DNA from 2 places in the Comamonas sp. F1-6 genome. Region 1 is predicted to be linked to the other one. Evidence: predicted binding sites of a transcription regulator. Region 1 holds the regulator's gene; the other holds the start of a gene.

What was found. The regulator FNR, encoded in region 1, switches genes on or off when oxygen is low (the NO sensors DNR and NnrR bind a similar motif). The targets are predictions, from matches to a motif close to TTGATNNNNATCAA.
Region 2: the regulator FNR is predicted to act here: its motif matches at 2,416-2,429, upstream of AAIL66_RS14500 (DUF2189 domain-containing protein).

What each region holds. Positions count from the first base shown of each region.
Region 1 covers NZ_JBCPWN010000004.1:152,071-164,631, reverse strand. The annotation lists gene AAIL66_RS06060 (HD domain-containing phosphohydrolase) at 1-1,058, opposite strand, end outside; gene AAIL66_RS06055 (sulfite exporter TauE/SafE family protein) at 1,169-1,882, opposite strand; gene hemN (oxygen-independent coproporphyrinogen III oxidase) at 1,886-3,268, opposite strand; gene fnr (fumarate/nitrate reduction transcriptional regulator Fnr) at 3,537-4,259, shown strand; gene AAIL66_RS06040 (hypothetical protein) at 4,323-4,586, opposite strand; gene AAIL66_RS06035 (FixH family protein) at 4,844-5,149, opposite strand; gene ccoG (cytochrome c oxidase accessory protein CcoG) at 5,276-6,718, opposite strand; gene ccoP (cytochrome-c oxidase, cbb3-type subunit III) at 6,801-7,712, opposite strand; gene AAIL66_RS06020 (CcoQ/FixQ family Cbb3-type cytochrome c oxidase assembly chaperone) at 7,740-7,877, opposite strand; gene ccoO (cytochrome-c oxidase, cbb3-type subunit II) at 7,895-8,527, opposite strand; gene ccoN (cytochrome-c oxidase, cbb3-type subunit I) at 8,547-9,983, opposite strand; gene ccoS (cbb3-type cytochrome oxidase assembly protein CcoS) at 10,047-10,184, opposite strand; gene AAIL66_RS06000 (cation-translocating P-type ATPase) at 10,184-12,561, opposite strand, start outside.
Region 2 covers NZ_JBCPWN010000013.1:58,484-64,683, reverse strand. The annotation lists gene AAIL66_RS14515 (MFS transporter) at 1-366, shown strand, start outside; gene AAIL66_RS14510 (BON domain-containing protein) at 543-1,052, shown strand; gene AAIL66_RS14505 (PLP-dependent transferase) at 1,137-2,360, shown strand; gene AAIL66_RS14500 (DUF2189 domain-containing protein) at 2,583-3,380, shown strand; gene AAIL66_RS14495 (hypothetical protein) at 3,401-3,619, shown strand; gene AAIL66_RS14490 (arylesterase) at 3,637-4,374, opposite strand; gene AAIL66_RS14485 (ABC transporter ATP-binding protein) at 4,373-5,053, shown strand; gene sstT (serine/threonine transporter SstT) at 5,153-6,200, opposite strand, start outside.

The sequences.
Region 1 (12,561 bases):
TAGGTCAGCACCTTCGGCTTGAGCGACTGGCTGGTGTTGACAGACACCACCACGCCCATCCGCCCATCGCTTAGTTCCACCAAAGAGCCCGGTGGATAGACCCCCAAGGTCTGCACGAATGCCTTGAGCACATCGGGCGCATACCGCTGGCGATACTGTCCGTACAGTGCAGCCATGGCTTCATGAGGCGTCATTTCGTTGCCTTGCAGTGGCAGATTGCACAAGCGCTCAAAATTATTGACCAGCGCCAGGATCTGTCCGGCAATGTCCATATCTTCGGCCAGCAAGCCAAGTGGAAAGCCTGACCCATCGGCCCATTCATGATGCTGGGCGATGGCCGTCGTGACGGAAGGAGGATAGCCCATGGATAGAGCCAATGCCACCGACTCTCCGACATGACGCGCATACACGGTCTCTCGCAGAGGCGTGCGGCCCGTGCCCTGATTCAGTGCATTGGCCGATGCGGAAATCTCAAGCCCCGGCTTGCCGATGTCATGCAACAGGGCCGCCGTGCCCAGATCCTTCAATACTTCATCGCACAGGCCCAGCGTCTTACCCAGCAACAGGCTCAGTACGGAGACATTGACACCATGTACGCCAAAGGTGGCGCCCCCCGTATCCGCGAGCAGATGCAAACTCAGATCACGAGCCTGCGCCAGTTTGACGACTTGCTGTGCAACCAGCATATCCGTCGTTGTCCGCGCCTTCTCGGGGTTGACAGGCAACAAGGCCTGCACGTCATCAAATACGGAAACCGCGCCCAGAAACCTGGACTGCACGCCCAAAATACTGTTACGCCAGGCATGCGCATCGTTCTCGGGGGGGGCAGGAGCGGGTTGAGGGTCTGCTGTCGGAGGCGCTGCCGCTTCCTCCAGATCGCTTCTCGATAGATCGACCTGAACTGCCTTGAGCTTCAGGGTCCTGAGTGTCTGCAACTGCTCGTCATTGACAATCTTGAAGCTGCTGACGGGAAACGGATGGCGCAACCAGCCGGTCTCCAGATGGACATACATGCCGATACGCAGTTGTCCGATATCAATAGCAACGAAACGATTCACTTTGGGCGCTACACACAAGATGAGACATTATTCCGCAGTTCCATGACTGCTCAAGCATGACTAGGGTCTGTTGGGATGCAAACAGCGTCAACAACCCCCTCTTGTGTGACTTATCGGCACCAAAGACTGGGTTTGTAGACCAGGTCCATCCACAAAGCCCAACTCGCAACGCCAATCAGCATCAGACCTGCAACTCTGGTGCCCCACCTGGCCCGCAATGCATTGACATGCGACTGCCCCAGTTGCCACAGCCAGGGTCCCGCCAGCAACCACAGTGCACCACCAACGGCAAAGGCAGCCATGGACAAAGCACCTTGCCAGGCGCCGCCACTCAAGGCCGCCACCAACACCGCCGAATACAGCAAACCACAAGGCATCAGTGCCCAGGCAAAGCCCGCTGCCAGACTGCCGCCCGGCGCGGTGACCCAGGGCTGAACCCTGGCCCAGACGGAACGCCCCGCCCGCTCCAGCCAGGCTGGCTGCCGCGCCTGCACCACCATGGCCAACCCCCAGGCCATGACCGCCACATGCATCAGCGTCCAAAGTCTCTGCAATGCCGTTGTCTGACTGGTCAGCCAGGCCAGACTTTCCATGGCCACGGCCGCGATCCCGCCCAGCAGGGCATAGGCAGCGATGCGCCCCAGATGAAACAGGCTGGTACGCAGCCATTGGCGTTTTTGCAGGCCGAGCACGACAACTGGCTGCCCGCCGCCGACAGGCTTCGCTGCTGTGACCACACTGCAGGGGGCAGCGCACATCACAAGACAATGGGGCCCACCCACGAGCCCCATGATCAAAGCAGTCCAGACCAGCGAAAATAACATGCGCTAGATGATGCGCGAAAAGCGGGCGCGGTTCCGGTCAGCCTGCAAATATCGGTCAAACAGCATGGCTACTCCGCGCACAAAAAACCAGCCCAGGCCAGTGACCTTGAAGCCCTCGACGGACAGCTCGACCAAGCCGTTGCGCTGCATCTCTGCCAGCGCATCCAGCTCCGCAGCGAAGTACTCGCGGAAATTGATAAGCCAGGCCTGCTCCATGGGCTCATACAGGACGGAACCCTGGCACATGATGGACATGATGACGGCTCTGCGCACCAGATCGTCACGCGAAAGCGCCAGTCCGCGCTGCACGGGCAGCATGCCTCCATCGACGGCATCGTAGTACTCTTCAAGAGTCTTGACGTTCTGGCTGTAGGTCGCACCCACCTTGCCGATAGCCGATACGCCCAGTGCAATCAGATCGCAATCAGGCTGGGTGCTGTAGCCCTGAAAGTTGCGATGCAGGCGCCCCTGGCGCTTGGCAATGGCCAGAGAGTCGTCAGGCAGCGCAAAGTGGTCCATGCCTACATAGACATAGCCGCCATCCATGAATGCATCAATTGCGCCGGAGAGCATGTTCAGCTTGTCCTGTCCCATGGGCAGGTCTGCCGATTCGATACGCCTTTGCGGCTTGAAACGCTCGGGCAGATGCGCATAGGCATACAGTGCAATGCGATCGGGGCGCAGCTCATTGACCTGTGCCAGCGTGCGCGCAAAAGACTCGGGCGTCTGCCTGGGCAGCCCGTAGATCAGGTCCACATTGATGGAGACAAAGCCCAGGCGGCGCGCCTCGGCCACCAACGAAAAGACTTGCTCGGCGGGCTGCTCGCGGTGCACCGCTTTCTGCACCGCGGGATCAAAGTCCTGCACGCCAAAGCTCAGGCGATTGAACCCCATGTCCTTGAGAGCTCTCAGCCGCTCGTTGCTGACGGTGCGCGGATCGACCTCGATGGAGTACTCGCCCGCGGGATCCAGCTTGAAATGTTCACGCATCAAAACCATCAGCTGCTGCAACTCGGCATCGCTGAAGAAGGTCGGTGTGCCTCCGCCCAGATGCAGCTGGCTTACGAGCTGACCTTTGCCGCAATGCTCGGTATGCATGGCCAGCTCGCGGCTCAGGTAGTCCAGATACTCGGCAGCCTTCTCGTGATGCTTGGTCACGATCTTGTTGCAGGCGCAGTAATAGCAAAGCGACTCACAGAACGGCACATGCACATAAACGGACAGGGGCAAAGCGCGCGAGCCAGAATGCGTCTTGCGCTGCTTGAGTGCCAGTATGTAGTCGTCTGCACCAAAAGCCTCAACAAAACGGTCGGCTGTTGGGAACGATGTGTAGCGTGGGCCGGGGATATCAAAGCGGCTCAGCAACTCAGGCGTGACTGCGGTCATAACTGGGAGTTAGGGTGCGCCCACACTCTGTATAGAGCAGATTTCAATGGAAATCAGATCCTGAAAATCATGCCCAAAATAGGCAAAAGCGCATGTTTTTGAACGAATACAGGCAATGTGCCCCAAGGCAATCACCCTGTCCTTGATGAAAATCAAGAGACCTCAAGGCAAGTGCTGCGACAATTTGATCCATCTCATCTTCAACCACGAGGTCAATGACCAGCGCGACTCTCCACTCTGTGTCTGTCTGCGCCGTTGCAAAAAGCCCATGAATCTTCAGACCATCAAAGCATCCTGCTCCAACTGCAATCTGCGTGAACTGTGCATGCCCATGGGCCTGGACGATGAACAAATGGAGCGCATTGACGAGATTGTGGCCACGCGCCGCAAGGTCAAGCGCGGCGGGCTGCTGTTTCGCAATGGCGAAGAGTTCACCTCTCTGTATGCCATTCGAACCGGCTTCTTCAAGACCAGCGTGGCCACCGAAGACGGACGCGATCAGGTCACAGGCTTTCAGATGGCTGGCGAAATCATTGGTCTGGACGGCATCGTCAACGACCACCACACTTGTGATGCCGTGGCCCTGGAAGACGCCGAGGTCTGTGTCATGCCGTTTGACAAACTGGAGCAGCTCTCGCGCGAGGTCACGGCCCTGCAGAACCATGTGCACAAGGTCATGAGCCGCGAAATCGTGCGCGAGCATGGCGTGATGCTGCTGCTGGGCAGCATGCGTGCCGAGGAGCGCCTGGCGGCCTTTGTGTTGAACCTGGTCCAGCGCCTGTCGGCACGCGGCTTTTCCAAGTCGGAACTGGTGCTGCGCATGACGCGCGAAGAAATCGGCAGTTACCTGGGCCTCAAGCTCGAGACCGTGAGCCGCACCTTCTCCAAATTTGCAGAGGAAGGCATTGTGGAAGTCAAGCAGCGCCACCTGCGCATCCTGGATACCGAGGCGCTCAAACGCATCGTCAACAGCCAGCAATGCCAGAGCTGAACCGATTCGACAGACACTCTCAAGACAAAGCCCGCGGACAGCGGGCTTTTTTATCTGGGCGAGTTACTCGGGCAGAGGCTCGGAAACGATGCCGCCATTGAGATCGCTGACGGAGCGCCCCAGCATCACCGTCATCGCACCTCCAATCAGCGTCACGACCCAGAAGGCAAAAAAAGCGACCGTATAGATGGCCTGGCGCGACCAGTCCAGTGGGGAGCCCAGCCAGTGCACATCCAGCGGGTCCACAAAGGCAAAAACCACCATCTCCATGATTGCCGCCGCCAGAAAGGCCGGCCAGACAATCCACATCCAGCGTCGAGCATCCATCCTGATTCTCCTTGGGCTGTGGGCTTGATCATATTTTGCACAACAGTGGTGACCGTTCATGCAGGACTGCGGGCATGCACCGTGGCGGGAAACCCTGAATTACTCTCTTTTCAGTAGCATCCTGCGCAATCCGAATATCAAAAAATCATTTACTTCTACATCAACGTTAGACGGAGCATGCATAACACGCTCTGATTTTGATATTGGCAACAAAAAAGGCCGCAAAAGCGACCTTGGCGGAGCAAGCGCCGGAGCGCTCAGCGATCCAGCGGATGGTCCTTGGCTGGCGTGGCCGCATGATTGCGGCCGGTGACTGCTGGGGCCAGGCTTTTTTCACTTTCGCTCAGGCGCTGGTTGATTTCCATGCCATGGCGGTAGTAGTCAGGGTCAATCACGGGATCGGGCCTGCTCAGTGCGATGTATGCGGTGACAAAGCCGGCAATCACCACGATCACCGGGCCGGCGATGATGAGCCAGACATGGGCAAACTTCCACCAGGGCTTGCCGTCCTCGGGGTGGATGATCTTGGCCGTTTGCGAGACCTTGGCTTGTGCTGCCGACATGATGAAACCTCTTTCCAAAATTCTGACCACCCGAGCACGCATGGCAGGGTGGCATAAATTGTTGCCGATTGGCGGTGCCCTTGTCCGGCCTCCGTGATGGCTCACGAAGACCGGCAAGACCTGGCATTAACGCGGCACCAGGAACACCGTCTTCTCGGAAATACGCCCTGCTCCGGCAGTCACTGCATCCACATTGAAGTGTACGGGGTGCGAGCCGGGAGTTGCCGAGCCATACGGAATCTGCAGCCGCACCGCAATGCCGCGTGTCTCTGCCGGGCCAACGCTCACTTCCTGCTCGGATGCGACTTCCAGATTCTCCAGGCCCACGGCGCTGATACGGTAGCGCTGCTCGGACTCGGTGGCGTTCATGATCTGCAGACGGTAGACGTTCTCCAGCTTGCCGCCCGCCACGATGCGCGAAAGCGCAGCACGGTCGCGAATCACGTCGACCTTGAGCGGCTCGCGCAGCACCAGACTGGCGATCATGGCGGCGCTGAGGGCCACCAGCACGGCCGAGTAGATCAGCACACGCGGGCGGAAAATGCGGCGAATCACCTGCACCTGCTTCCAGGCCTTTGCCACGGCATTCTGAGTGGTCAACCGGATCAGGCCACGCGGATACTCCATCTTGTCCATCACGGAGTTGCAGGCATCGATGCACAGACCGCAGCCGATGCATTCGTACTGCAACCCTTTGCGGATATCGATGCCCACGGGGCAGACCTGAACGCAAAGCTTGCAATCTATGCAGTCCCCCAGGCCCTGTGCCTTGTAGTCGACGTCTTTCTTGCGCGGGCCGCGAGCTTCACCACGTTCGGCGTCGTAGCTGACGATCATGGTGTCCTTGTCGAACATGGCACTCTGAAAGCGTGCATAGGGACACATGTACTTGCAGACCTGCTCGCGCATATAGCCGGCGTTGCCGTAGGTGGCGAAGCCGTAGAACGCCACCCAGAAGATCTGCCAGTTGCCCTGGAAGGCCATCAACTCCACACCCAACTCACGGATGGGCACGAAGTAGCCGACAAAGGTGAAACCTGTCCAAAGAGATAGAGCGATCCAGAGAAACTGCTTGAGCGACTTTTTCCAGATCTTCTCCAAAGTCCAGCCGCTCTTGTCGATACGCATGCGGGCACTGCGATCGCCTTCGACCTTGCTTTCGATCCACATGAAGATCTCGGTGTAGACCGTCTGCGGACAGGAGAAGCCGCACCACAGACGCCCGGCTACGGCGGTAAACAGGAACAGCCCCAGTGCGCTGATGATCAGCAGCCCCGTCAGATAGATGAAGTCCTGCGGGTACAGCACCAGTCCGAACAGATAGAAGCGCCGGGCCCCCAGATCGAACAGCACCATCTGGCGCTCGCCCCACTGCAGCCAGGGCAGGCCGTAGAAGACGATCTGGGTCAGAAACACCATGGCCCAGCGCCACCGTGAGAACACGCCGCTAATAGAGCGTGAGTACACTTTTTGCTCGGAAGCGAACATAGGCACCAGCTCAGGCCCGCCCTCATGAGGCTCAGGCGTGATCGGTATGACTTTTCGGGGCTTCCCCTGATCGCACGGCATCGCAGTTCCTTAATATTTTTGTAATTACTGAAAATTGAAACGCGAAAAAGGCGGTGCCAGGGCACCGCCTTTTCAAAACGCATTACTTCTGGTTTTGCGTATTCGAAAGACTCCAGACATAGGAAGCCAGCACGGCAATTTGCGCCTCCGTCAGCTTCTCTTTCTGGGCAGGCATCTCATTGTGCTTGCCGTTGTTGACGATGTTCACGATTGCCGCCTCGCCCCAGCCATGCAGCCAGATGTCGTCGGTCAGGTTAGGAGCACCCAGCGCGGGGTTGCCCTTGCCGTCCATGCCGTGACAAGCCGCACAGGCCACGAATTTGGACTTGCCCTGCGAAGCCTTGACGGCATCGTGAGGGCTGCCCGACAGGCTCAGCACATAGTGCGCCACATTGCGCACATCTTCCGCCGAGCCCACGGCTGCCGCCATGGGCGGCATCATGCCGATACGGCCGTTGGTGATGGTCTCCCTGATCTTCTCGGGAGATCCGCCATGCAACCAGTCGCCGTCCGCCAGATTCGGGAAGGACTTGCTGCCGCGAGCGTCAGAGCCGTGGCATTGCGCACAGTTGTTCATGAACAGACGCTCGCCAATGGCCATGGCCTGAGGATCCTTGGCCATTTCTTCGGTGGGCATGCTGGTGAACTTGGCATACAGAGGCTCCAGGTCCGCCTTGGCCTTGGCCATTTCCTTGTCGTAGGCGCCGGTCTGGCTCCAGTCCAGCTTGCCGCCGAAGCCGCCCAGACCTGGGTAGACCACAAGATAGCCCAGGCTGAAAACCACGGTGATCACGAACAGACCCATCCACCACTTGGGCATGGGGTTGTTGAGTTCACGCAGGTCTTCGTCCCAGACATGGCCTGTGGTGTTGTCGCCCGAGGGAACGACCTTCTTGCGGGCCACCAGAATCAGCAGCAGCAAGCAGCCAAAGATGCCGATCAGCGTAATCGCCGCGACATACACCGACCAGAAATTGTTAATGAAATCGCTCATGGGATGTTCTCGTTGTGGTGATCAGACTCAGTCTTCCAGGAATGGAACCTGAGCTGCCTCGTCAAAACGGGCCTGGTTGCGGCGGGCATACGCCCACCACCAGATGCCCACGAAACACGCCAGCGATGCCAGCGTGGCCACGATACGCATGGTGGTGATATCCATTTCCAGCCCTTTCTCTCTTACTTGACGGCGCGACCAAGGACCTGCAGATAGGCAATCACTGCCTCCATCTCCGTCTTGTCCTTGACCTCGGCCTGAGCACCGGCGATTTCCGCATCGGTGTACGGCACGCCCACCTTGCGCAGCGCGCTCATGCGCGTTGCCACGGCCGTGTCATCCACCTTGTTGGCTTCCAGCCAGGGGTAAGCAGGCATATTGGACTCGGGCACCACGTCACGCGGGTTGTTCAGGTGGATGCGATGCCATTCGTCGCTGTACTTGCCGCCCACGCGATGCAGGTCGGGGCCGGTACGCTTGGAGCCCCACTGGAAGGGGTGGTCGTAGACGAACTCGCCAGCCACCGAGTAGTGGCCGTAGCGCATGGTCTCGGCGCGGAAGGGGCGGATCATCTGCGAGTGGCAGTTGTAGCAACCCTCGCGCAGATAGACGTCGCGCCCCATCAGCTGCAACGGCGTGTAGGGCTTGAGACCCGCCACGGCTTCGGTCGTGGACTTCTGGAAGAACAGCGGCACGATTTCCACCAGGCCGCCAATGGTCAGCACGAACAGCGTCAGCGCGATCAGCAAAAAGTTGCTGGTCTCGATCTTCTCGTGCGAAAAGCTCTTGGGAGCTGCGTTATTTTGATCAGACATTGCTTTTGCTCCTCAATGCTCAGGCGTGAGCCACCACGGCAGGCACTGCCACCTTGACGGAACGGCCGGCCATTGCGGTCTTCCAGGTGTTCCATGCCATCACCAGCATGCCGCCCAGATACAGCAGACCGCCAGTCACGCGAATCACATAGAAGGGATAGGTCGCCTTCACGCTTTCCACGAAGGTGTAGGTCAGCGTGCCGTCGGGGTTGACAGCGCGCCACATCAGGCCCTGCATCACACCGGCAATCCACATTGCGGCGATGTACAGCACGATGCCGATGGTCGCCATCCAGAAGTGCAGCTCGATCGCGGGCACGGAGTGCATCTTCTCGCGGCCGAACAGACGAGGGATCAGGTAGTACAGAGAGCCCATGGTGATCAGACCCACCCAGCCCAAAGCGCCGGAGTGCACGTGGCCCACGGTCCAATCGGTGTAGTGGCTCAGCGCGTTCACGGTCTTGATGGCCATCATCGGGCCTTCGAAGGTGGACATGCCGTAGAACGACAGGGACACGATCAGGAAGCGCAGGATGGGATCGTCGCGCAGCTTGTGCCAGGCACCCGACAGCGTCATGATGCCGTTGATCATGCCGCCCCAGCTGGGAGCCAGCAGGATCAGCGAGAACACCATGCCCACGGACTGAGTCCAGTCAGGCAAAGCGGTGTAGTGCAGGTGGTGAGGACCCGCCCACATGTACGTGAAGATCAGCGCCCAGAAGTGCACGATCGACAGGCGATACGAATACACGGGACGGCCCGCCTGCTTGGGGATGAAGTAATACATCATGCCCAGGAAGCCGGCGGTCAGGAAGAAGCCCACGGCGTTGTGCCCGTACCACCACTGAACCATCGCATCCTGCACGCCGGCGTAAGCCGAGTAGCTCTTCATCCAGCCGGCGGGGATGGAAATATTGTTGACGATGTGCAGCAGGGCCACGGCCAGAATGAAAGCACCGAAGAACCAGTTGGCCACATAGATGTGCTTGACCTTGCGGATGCCGATAGTGCCGAAGAACACGATGGCATAGGACACCCAGGTCACGGCAATCAGCAAGTCCAGAGGCCATTCCAGCTCGGCGTATTCCTTGCCCTGGGTGTAACCCAGAGGCAGACTGATGGCCGCGCCGACGATAACCAGTTGCCAGGCCCAGAAGGTCAGGCTGGCCAGCTTGGGCATGAACAGCTTGGTCTGGCAGGTGCGTTGCACCACGTAGTAGCTGGTCGCGAACAGCGCCGAGCCACCAAAAGCGAAGATCACGGCATTGGTATGCAGCGGACGCAGACGTCCGTAGCTCAGCCATGGAATGCCGAAGTTGAGTTCCGGCCAGGCCAGCTGGGACGCGATAAACACGCCCACCGCCATACCTACCACCCCCCATACCACGGCCATGATAGAGAACTGTCTTACGACGGTGTCGTCGTAATAGACAGCATTGTTATTTGTTGCTTCCATCGGGCACCTCTTAGATATCTTGCAAAGTGTTCATTGGTTTCTGGTCGGGCTCGTTGAGCCACATCAATCGTCGCGAAGAATGCGCTCGCCTTCTTGTTCCACGCTCTCGAACTGGCCCCGGTACACGGCCCACCACAGGGCAGCCACAATGGCCATGACCAGAACAACCGACAGCGGAATCAATACATACAAAATGTCCATCAATGGCCTCCTTGAGTCAGTGGCATGACGGTGCCCCGCGGCGCAAGGTGCGCGGGGGCGGACGCGTTGCTATCTGCAGCCTGCAGCGGCAACGCACGTGCAAGACGGGCTGCGTTGGCGACGACCAGCAAGGAGCTCAGCGCCATGCCGAGCCCTGCCAGCCAGGCAGGCATCCAGCCCACGAGGGCCAGAGGAATAGAGATCGCGTTATAGGCTGCTGCCCAGCCCAGGTTCTGGCGCACCACGGACAGGGTCCGTCGGGCCAGCAACAGGCTTTGCAACACTAACTCCAGGCTGTCTCCCAGTACCACGAAGTCTGCTTGCGATTGTGCCAGCGGCACTGCTTTACCAAAAGCAAAAGAGACATGCGCTCCGGCTAAAACTGGGCCGTCATTCAGGCCGTCACCCACCATGGCAACCTTATGCCCTGCAGCCTGTGCCGCCTGCATGGCGGCCAGCTTGTCCTGCGGTTTGCAGTCGCCCTGCGCCTGCTCTATGCCCAGCTTGGCGGCCACAGTTTGCACCGCTGCAGAGCGGTCACCCGAGAGCAGTTGCACCGCCACACCTTGCTGCCTGAGGTCGGCAATGACCTGGGCCGCTTCGGGACGCACGTCCTCGCTCAGATGGAACTGCGCCAGGGGCAGCCAGCCACCTTTCGATTCCTCGGCCAGCATCACGCTCTGCCCTGGCTCATGTGGAGCCAGCTCGGGCACGCCGCAATGCGCGGCCGAGCCCAGACGAAGATGGCGGCGCAAGGCGGTATTGCTGCGCGCCTGCACCCAGACATCGAGGCCGCTGCCAGCGATTTCCTGGACGGAATCCAGCAGCCATGCGCTGGCAGGCAGTTCGGCCACCTCGGCCGCCTGCGCCAGTGCCTTGGAAGCGGGATGCATGGACTGGCGCGCCAGCAAGGCGGCCAGCGCCAGCAGCTCATCAGTGTTTTGACCTTCAGCAGGTGTCAGCGCGCGCAGCACCAGGCCGTCGCGCGTCAGCGTTCCGGTCTTGTCGAACACCAGCGTATCCACGGCGGCCAGCGCCTCCAGCCCATGCAGATTGCGCACCAGCACGCCGCTGCGCGCCAGGGTGCCGGCCGCCGTCAGCATGGCCACGGGCGTGGCCAGCGAAAGCGCACAGGGGCAGGTGACGATGAGCACGGCCACGGCCACCATCATGGCCTTGACCGGGTCGGTGGGCCACCACCAGATGGCGGCAGCCAGCGCCGCCAGCAGCACCACAACGAGAAAAGGCCGGGCCACCTTGTCGGCCAACTGGGCCAGGGCTGGCTTTTGCAGCGAAGCGCTTTCCATCAGATTCACGATCTGCGCAAAGCGGGTGCCCTCACCCACGCTGTCCACTCTCACATCGACAACACTGTCCAGGTTGTAGCTGCCGGCGGTGACTGCATCGCCTTGTGCGCGCAAAACAGGCGTGGACTCGCCGGTCAGAAGCGCCTCATCGGCATGGGTGGTGCCGCGCAGAATCCGGCCGTCTGCAGGGAAAGCCTCGCCCGTGAGCACACGCACCACATCACCCACACGCAGGCGGCGCGTGGCCACACGCTCGAACTCTCCCGAGTCGGGCTGCTGACGCAGCACCGAATCCGGCAGCCGGTTCATCACGGCTTCCAATGCACCGGCCGTGCGGTCGCGCAGGCGCAGCTCCAGCCAGCGTCCTGTGAGCAGGAAGAAGACAAACATGGTCAGCGAGTCGAAGAAGACTTCCTGACCGAAGGGACCGGAGGGATCAAAAGTGCCCAGCGTGCTGATGACAAAGGTGATCAACATGCCCAGGGCCACGGGCAGGTCCATGCTCACGCGGCGCTGGGTGATGTCCTTGAGCGCGCTCTTGAAGAAGGGCCCGCAGCAAAACAGCACCACGGGCAGAGAAATCACCCAGGATGCCCAGCGCAGCAAGGTCTCCATCTCCAGCGACAGGTCGCCGGGCCGCGCCGTGTAGGCGGGCCATGCATACATCATCACCTGCATCATGCACAGGCCGGCCACCAGCCAGCGCCACAGGGCACGGCGCGTCTCGGCCTGGCGCAGCTCGCGCGCAAATGCGTCGCGCGCGGGCAAGGCGCGATAGCCGGCACGCGATACGGCCTCCATCCATTGCGATGGAAGCACCTGGGCGGGACGCCACTCGACACGGGCTCGGCGCGTTGCGGCACTGACTTCGGCTGCCTGCACTCCGGGGACAGCCCGAAGCGCCTCCTCGATGGTCAGCGCACATGCAGCACAGTGCATGCCCTCCAGAACCACAAAGGAATCCCACACCGGGGACTCGGTTGCGTTCTCGGAGATTGGGGCCTTGGAGCTCTGGCCGGCGGGGCGACCAAACGAGCTCCATTCTTGCGGATCGTCCAGCAGATGACTAT
Region 2 (6,200 bases), on a different contig from region 1:
TTTGCCGGCATGGCGCTGCTGGTGCTCAGCAACGGCATGCTGTTGCTGAATCTGCAACTGCAATCAACGCTGCTGTTCATCTTGGGCGTGGGCTTGACAGCACTGGGGCATGGCATGTGCATGCTGGCCGGCATGACCATGGTGGGCCGTCTTGCCAGGCCCGACAACCAGGCAGGCATGTTGTCTACCTATCAGACCATCGGTTTGCTTGGCTCCATGTTGCCCATGATGGCAGTGGGCTGGATTGCCGACCACTGGAGCATCAAGCTGGCCGTGAGCCTGTTTGCCTGCTTTGTCATGCTGTTGGCTACCCTGCTGGGCTTGGCATTTGCGCGTCATCCGCGCATGCAAGGGGTTGCGGATTAGCGCATGGCTTGCATAGAGTTTCTGTAAATCACAGAAGAGAACACTTATTAATTAAATGTCACAAATTCGGACAAATTTGTCCTACAGGGATGCGGGAAAAGTTCGTATCCGAGCCAAAATGGTGGCTCGTTACAGTTGACCGTCATGTTTTTGCAAGCATTAAGGGAGAAATCGATATGACCACTATGTTCAAGCGTTCCGCTCAAGTTCTGGCCATTACCGCCTTGGCCTTTGGCTTGGCTGCCTGCGGCAAGTCCGACGACAACAAGACCGCTGGCCAGAAGCTCGATTCCGCCATTTCCCAGACCGAGAAGGCTGCGGAAAATGCTGGCAGCAAGATTGAAGAAGGTACGGCCAAGGCCGGCGATGCAGCTGCCGATGCATTGGCCAAGGCCGGTGAAGCTACCGGTGCCGCCATGGAAAAGGCTGGCAACAAGATGGAGGAAGGCGCTGCCAAGGCGGGTGCTGCCCTCGATGACGCTGGCATCACCGCTGCCGTCAAGACCGATTTCATCAAGGCCCCGGAAATCAGCGCTCTGCAGATCAATGTGGATACCAAGGGCGGCGTAGTGACCCTGACCGGCACCGTGCCCAGCGAAGCCGTCAAGACCCAGGCCGGCGATATCGCCAAGGCTGCCAAGGGCGTGACCTCGGTCAACAACAATCTGACCGTGAAGGCTGGCTGATACTCCTGGGCCGCCACCTCGCATGAAGCCAGAGCGCGCAAGCCCTCTGGCTTTTTTGTGGCTGCATGGCACTAAGATCAGGGCATGACCCAAGCCGACCACAAGCTTTCCACCCATCTGATCCATCATCCCTACAAGCCTCCCACGGACTTCGAAGGCCCGCAGCTTGCCGTGCACAAGGCCTCGACCGTGTACTTCGAGAATGTGCAGGCCATGCGCGAGCGCCGCTGGCTGGACAAGAGCAGCTACACCTACGGTCTGCATGGCACGCCAACGACCTACGCCCTGGAAGAACGTCTGGCATCGCTGGAGGGCGGTCTGCAATGCCTGTTGGTACCCAGCGGTCTGGCCGCGATTGCCACGGTGTCGCTGGCGCTGCTCAGGACGGGCGACGAGGTGCTGGTGCCCGATAACGCATACGGTCCCAACAAGACGCTGACCGAGGGCGAGCTGGCCCATTTCGGCATTCGCCATCAGTACTACGACCCCATGTGCGTCGAAGACCTGGCGGCCAAGATTACTCCGGCCACCAAGCTGGTCTGGCTGGAGGCTCCTGGCTCGGTAACCATGGAGTTCCCCGATCTCGTCGAGCAGGTGCGCCTGTGCCGGGCCAGGGGCGTGACCATGGTGCTGGACAACACCTGGGGCGCGGGTCTGGCTTTCCGTCCCTTCGACCTGCTGGGCGATGGCAGCCTGGGCGTCGATGTCACGGTCCATGCCCTGACCAAATACCCCAGCGGCGGCGGTGATGTGCTGATGGGCAGCATCATCACGCGCAACCAGCCCCTGCATATGCGCATCAAGCTCGCGCACATGCGTCTGGGTCTGGGCGTGAGCGGCAACGACGCCGAAGCCGTGCTGCGCAGCCTGCCCAGCATCGGTCTGCGCTATCACGCGCAGGATCGCTCGGCACGCCAGTTGGCGCAGTGGCTGGCCACCCAGAGTGCCGTGGCGCAGGTGCTGCACCCCGCCATGCCTGATGCCCCGGGCCACGCTTGCTGGAAGCAGCTGTGCGGACAAGGGCAGGGCCAGGATGGCGTGGCCGCCGGTCTGTTCAGCGTGGTCATCGACGAGCGCTTCGACCAGGCAGCCGTCGATCGCTTATGTGACAGCCTGAGCCTGTTCAAGCTGGGCTACAGCTGGGGCGGGCCTGTGAGCTTGGTCGTGCCCTATGAGCTGCCCGAGATGCGCAGCCGTGCCACACCCCATATCAAGGCGGGCACCGTGGTGCGCTTTGCCATCGGCCTTGAGGATACTAGCGATCTGCAGGCCGACCTGGCCCAGGCCCTGCTCAGGGCCTTTGGTTGAAGCTATTTAAATAGGAGCTGGAAGCGCTTGCCGAGAAGCGATTTCAATGCTTTTATTGACTGAAGTCAATAAAAGACGGGCGCTATAAGCTCTTGTTTTCATAGTGAAATGCGGAGGCCGGCATGCGGGCTTTCCGCAATGCAGATTCGAGGTTGAGCGGGTAACTTGTTCCTGTCAGCTGCCGCCACCGAGGCGCGGTACGGGCGACAAGGAGGGTCTCGCATGCAAGCTTCCCCTGTTTCCGAGGTCAAGGCCGAGTCCGGCAATCTGCAGATTCTGCAACTGCGCTGGAGCGAGCCCTGGCAATGGCTGCTGCTGGGCCTGGGCGATGTGCGTCGCGCACCAATGATTGCGTTGTTCTACGGCCTGTGTTTCTGGGGCATGGCGCGTCTGATGGCCTGGGTGTTTCGCTCCAGCCCCGAATATCTGATGTCCATGGCCAGCGGCTGTCTGCTGGTAGGCCCCTTCCTGGCCATGGGCCTGTACTACGTCAGCAAGCAACTGGGGCAGGGCAAGCCCGTGCTGCTGTCGGAGTCGTTGACCTGCTGGGACAAGCATCTGGCCAGCATGGGCATGCTGGTCATGGTGCTGATGGTGCTGGAGATGCTCTGGGGGCGCGCCGCCATGGTGGTGTTCGCCATCTCGTTCGATACCGGCATGCCCAGTACGGCAACCCTGCTGCAGACCCTGCTGCGGCCCGAGAACTGGGAGTTCCTGCTGGGCTACACCGCGGTTGGCGGGATATTTGCTGCCTTGGTGTTTGCCAGCATGGTGGTTTCACTGCCCGCCATTCTCGATCTGGATACCGATGCCTTGACGGCTTGCATCACCAGCATGCGCGTGGTGGGTGCCAACACGGGTGTGATGCTGCTGTGGGGGCTGATCATCACCGTGTTGATCGCGGTCTCGCTGTTCTTCTACAGTGCAGGTCTGATCGTCATCGGGCCGCTGCTGGGTTGTACCAGCTGGCATGCCTATAAAGCCAGCGTCCGCGCCGAAAGCAAGGAGGACCCTGCTTGAGGCGCAATGAGGGGGATGTCATGGAGTTCTGGAACTGGTTGAAAAAAGTCTTTACGCCCCAGCCAGGCGCTTCGGGCCACAGCACCGATTCGCAGCTGACCTGGACTTCGGCGAGCAGCCGCGAGGACGGCCGCGACGTCTTCAACGACAGCTATTTTTGCGGCTCGGGCAGCAACGAGAGTGCCTGCAGCTCGGACGGCGGCGACTCTGGCGGTGATGGTGGAGGCAGCGGCGACTGAGGCCGCGCGGCCGTCACTTATTTCAGCAATGGCCTGAGCTTGGGCCAGACATTGGCCAGCATCTGTGGCTGAGCCTGGGCATTGGGGTGAATGCGGTCGCTCTGAAACCATCGCTCGGCGTCCGCCGCATCGCCGATGCCCGACAGCAGAAACGGCACCAGCGGCAGCTTTTGCGCGTCGGCAATGCTCCTGAACATCTCGGCAAATTGCTCGGTATATGTCGCTCCATAGTTGGGCGGTACCTGCATGCCCACCAGCAGCACCTGGGCCCCGGCCTCCCTGGCGGCCTTGATCATGACTTCCAGATTCTGCTGAGTGCTCTGCAGCGCCAGGCCGCGCAATGCGTCGTTGCCGCCCAGCTCCAGAATCAAGATGCCCGGCTCATGCTGCCTGAGCAGCGACGCCAGGCGCGCTCTGCCGCCGGCCGTGGTCTCGCCGCTGATGCTGGCATTGACCACCTTGCGCGGATTCTTTTCGTCATTCATGCGCTGCTGCAGCAACTGCACCCAGCCCTTGCCGCGCGTCAGGCCGTATTCGGCGCTCAGAGAATCGCCAAGCACCAGCACCAGCACCGGGCCGGGTTTCGCGCCGGGAGCGGCCTTGGCTGGCTCCTTGTTCCTGGCGGGCGATGAGGCCACTGCCGCACCGCAAGCCCCTGAAATGGCGAGCGACAGAGCAACAGCGATACAGTGACGGCGCTGCAGTGCAAAGTGCTGGTTGCGACTCTTGACGTTTTTGCTATTCAATTGATTCATGTCCACAACTCTTGCCATTCCTTTGATTGCCGTTGAGCAACTGTCCAAATCGGTGAGCGATTCCACAGGCGTGCTGGATATTTTGCGGGATATCAATCTGAGTTTCACGGCCGGCGAAACCGTTGCCATTGTGGGTGCCTCCGGCTCGGGTAAAAGCACTTTGCTGTCGATTCTGGCCGGCCTCGATACCCCCAGCCGCGGCACGGTCCGTTTGCTGGGCCAGGATCTGTTTGCGCTCAGCGAGGACGACAGGGCGGCGGTGCGGGCGCAGAAGATGGGCTTTGTCTTCCAGAGCTTTCAGTTGCTGGGCAATCTCACGGCGCTGGAAAACGTCATGCTGCCTCTGGAGCTGGCGGGTCAGCGCGATGCGAGAGCGCGAGCTTCGCAGATGCTGGAGCGCGTGGGCCTGGGGCAGCGCCTCAATCACTATCCCAGGCTGATGTCGGGCGGCGAGCAGCAGCGCGTGGCCCTGGCGCGTGCTTTTGTGGTGGAGCCGGCCGTGCTGCTGGCCGACGAGCCCACGGGCAGTCTGGACTTCGCCACGGGCCAGACCATCATGGAGCTGATGTTTGCACTCAACCGCGAGCGCGGCACGACTCTGATTCTGGTGACGCATGACCGCGAGATTGCGGCGCAATGTGATCGCAGCATCACCATAGAAGCCGGGCGCTCTGTCTGAAAAACCAAAAGGCCTGTGTGATCACAGGCCTTTTTGGGTGTTAGCACTTATCAAATAATCGCTTGCAGCTATCAAATCAGTAGATTCTGAGCTCAAGCCTCAGATGCGCGCGACTTCCAGTCCGGCCCTGCGCTCTGCGGCGCGGCAGGCGGCTGCGGTAAACAGCACGTCGGTCGAGGAATTGAGGGCTGTCTCGGTCGAATCCTGAATCACGCCGATCACATAGCCGACACCCACCACCTGCATTGCCACATCGTTGGGGATGTTGAACAGGCTGCAGGCCAGCGGAATCAGCAGCAGCGAGCCACCGGGTACGCCCGAGGCACCGCAGGCACAGACCGCAGAGACCACGCACAGCAGTATGGCCGTGGGAATGTCCACCGAGATATTGAGCGTATGGGCAGCGGCCAGTGTCAGCACGCTGATGGTGACGGCAGCGCCGGCCATATTGATGGTGGCGCCCAGCGGGATGGAGATGCTGTAGGTGTTCTCGTCGAGCCTGAGCTTCTGGGACAAGGCCAGATTGACGGGAATGTTGGCTCCCGAGCTGCGCGTGAAGAAGGCGGTCACTGCGCTTTCGCGCAGGCAGGTCAGCACCAGCGGGTAGGGGTTGCGGCGAGTCTGTGTCCAGACAATGACTGGGTTGATCACCAATGCCACAAACACCATGCAGCCGACCAGCACGGCCAGCAGGTGGGCGTAGTCCTTGAGTGCTTCCAGCCCGCCGGAGGAGAAGGTGGCGACCACCAGGCCGAAGATGCCGAAGGGGGCCAGGCGAATCACGCCTTGAATCACGCGGGTGATGGCATGGCCAAAGTCCTCCACCATGGTGCGGGTGGTGGGCGTGGCGTGGCGTAGTGCCAAGCCCAGCGCGATAGCCCAGGCCAGAATGCCGATGTAGTTGGCGTTCAGCAGTGCATTGACGGGGTTGTCGAACAGGCTTTGGACGACGGTGCTCAGCACCTGGCTGATCTCGCCGGGTACGCTCTGGACTTTGGGCGCTTCACGAAAGTGAATCACCGAGGGAAAGAGCGCGCTGGCTGCAACGGCCACGCAGGCCGCCGCCAGCGTGCCGATGACGTACAGCCAGAGCACTGGCTTGATTTGCGTTTCCTGGCCGGGGCGGTGGCTGCTGACGGCCGCCATG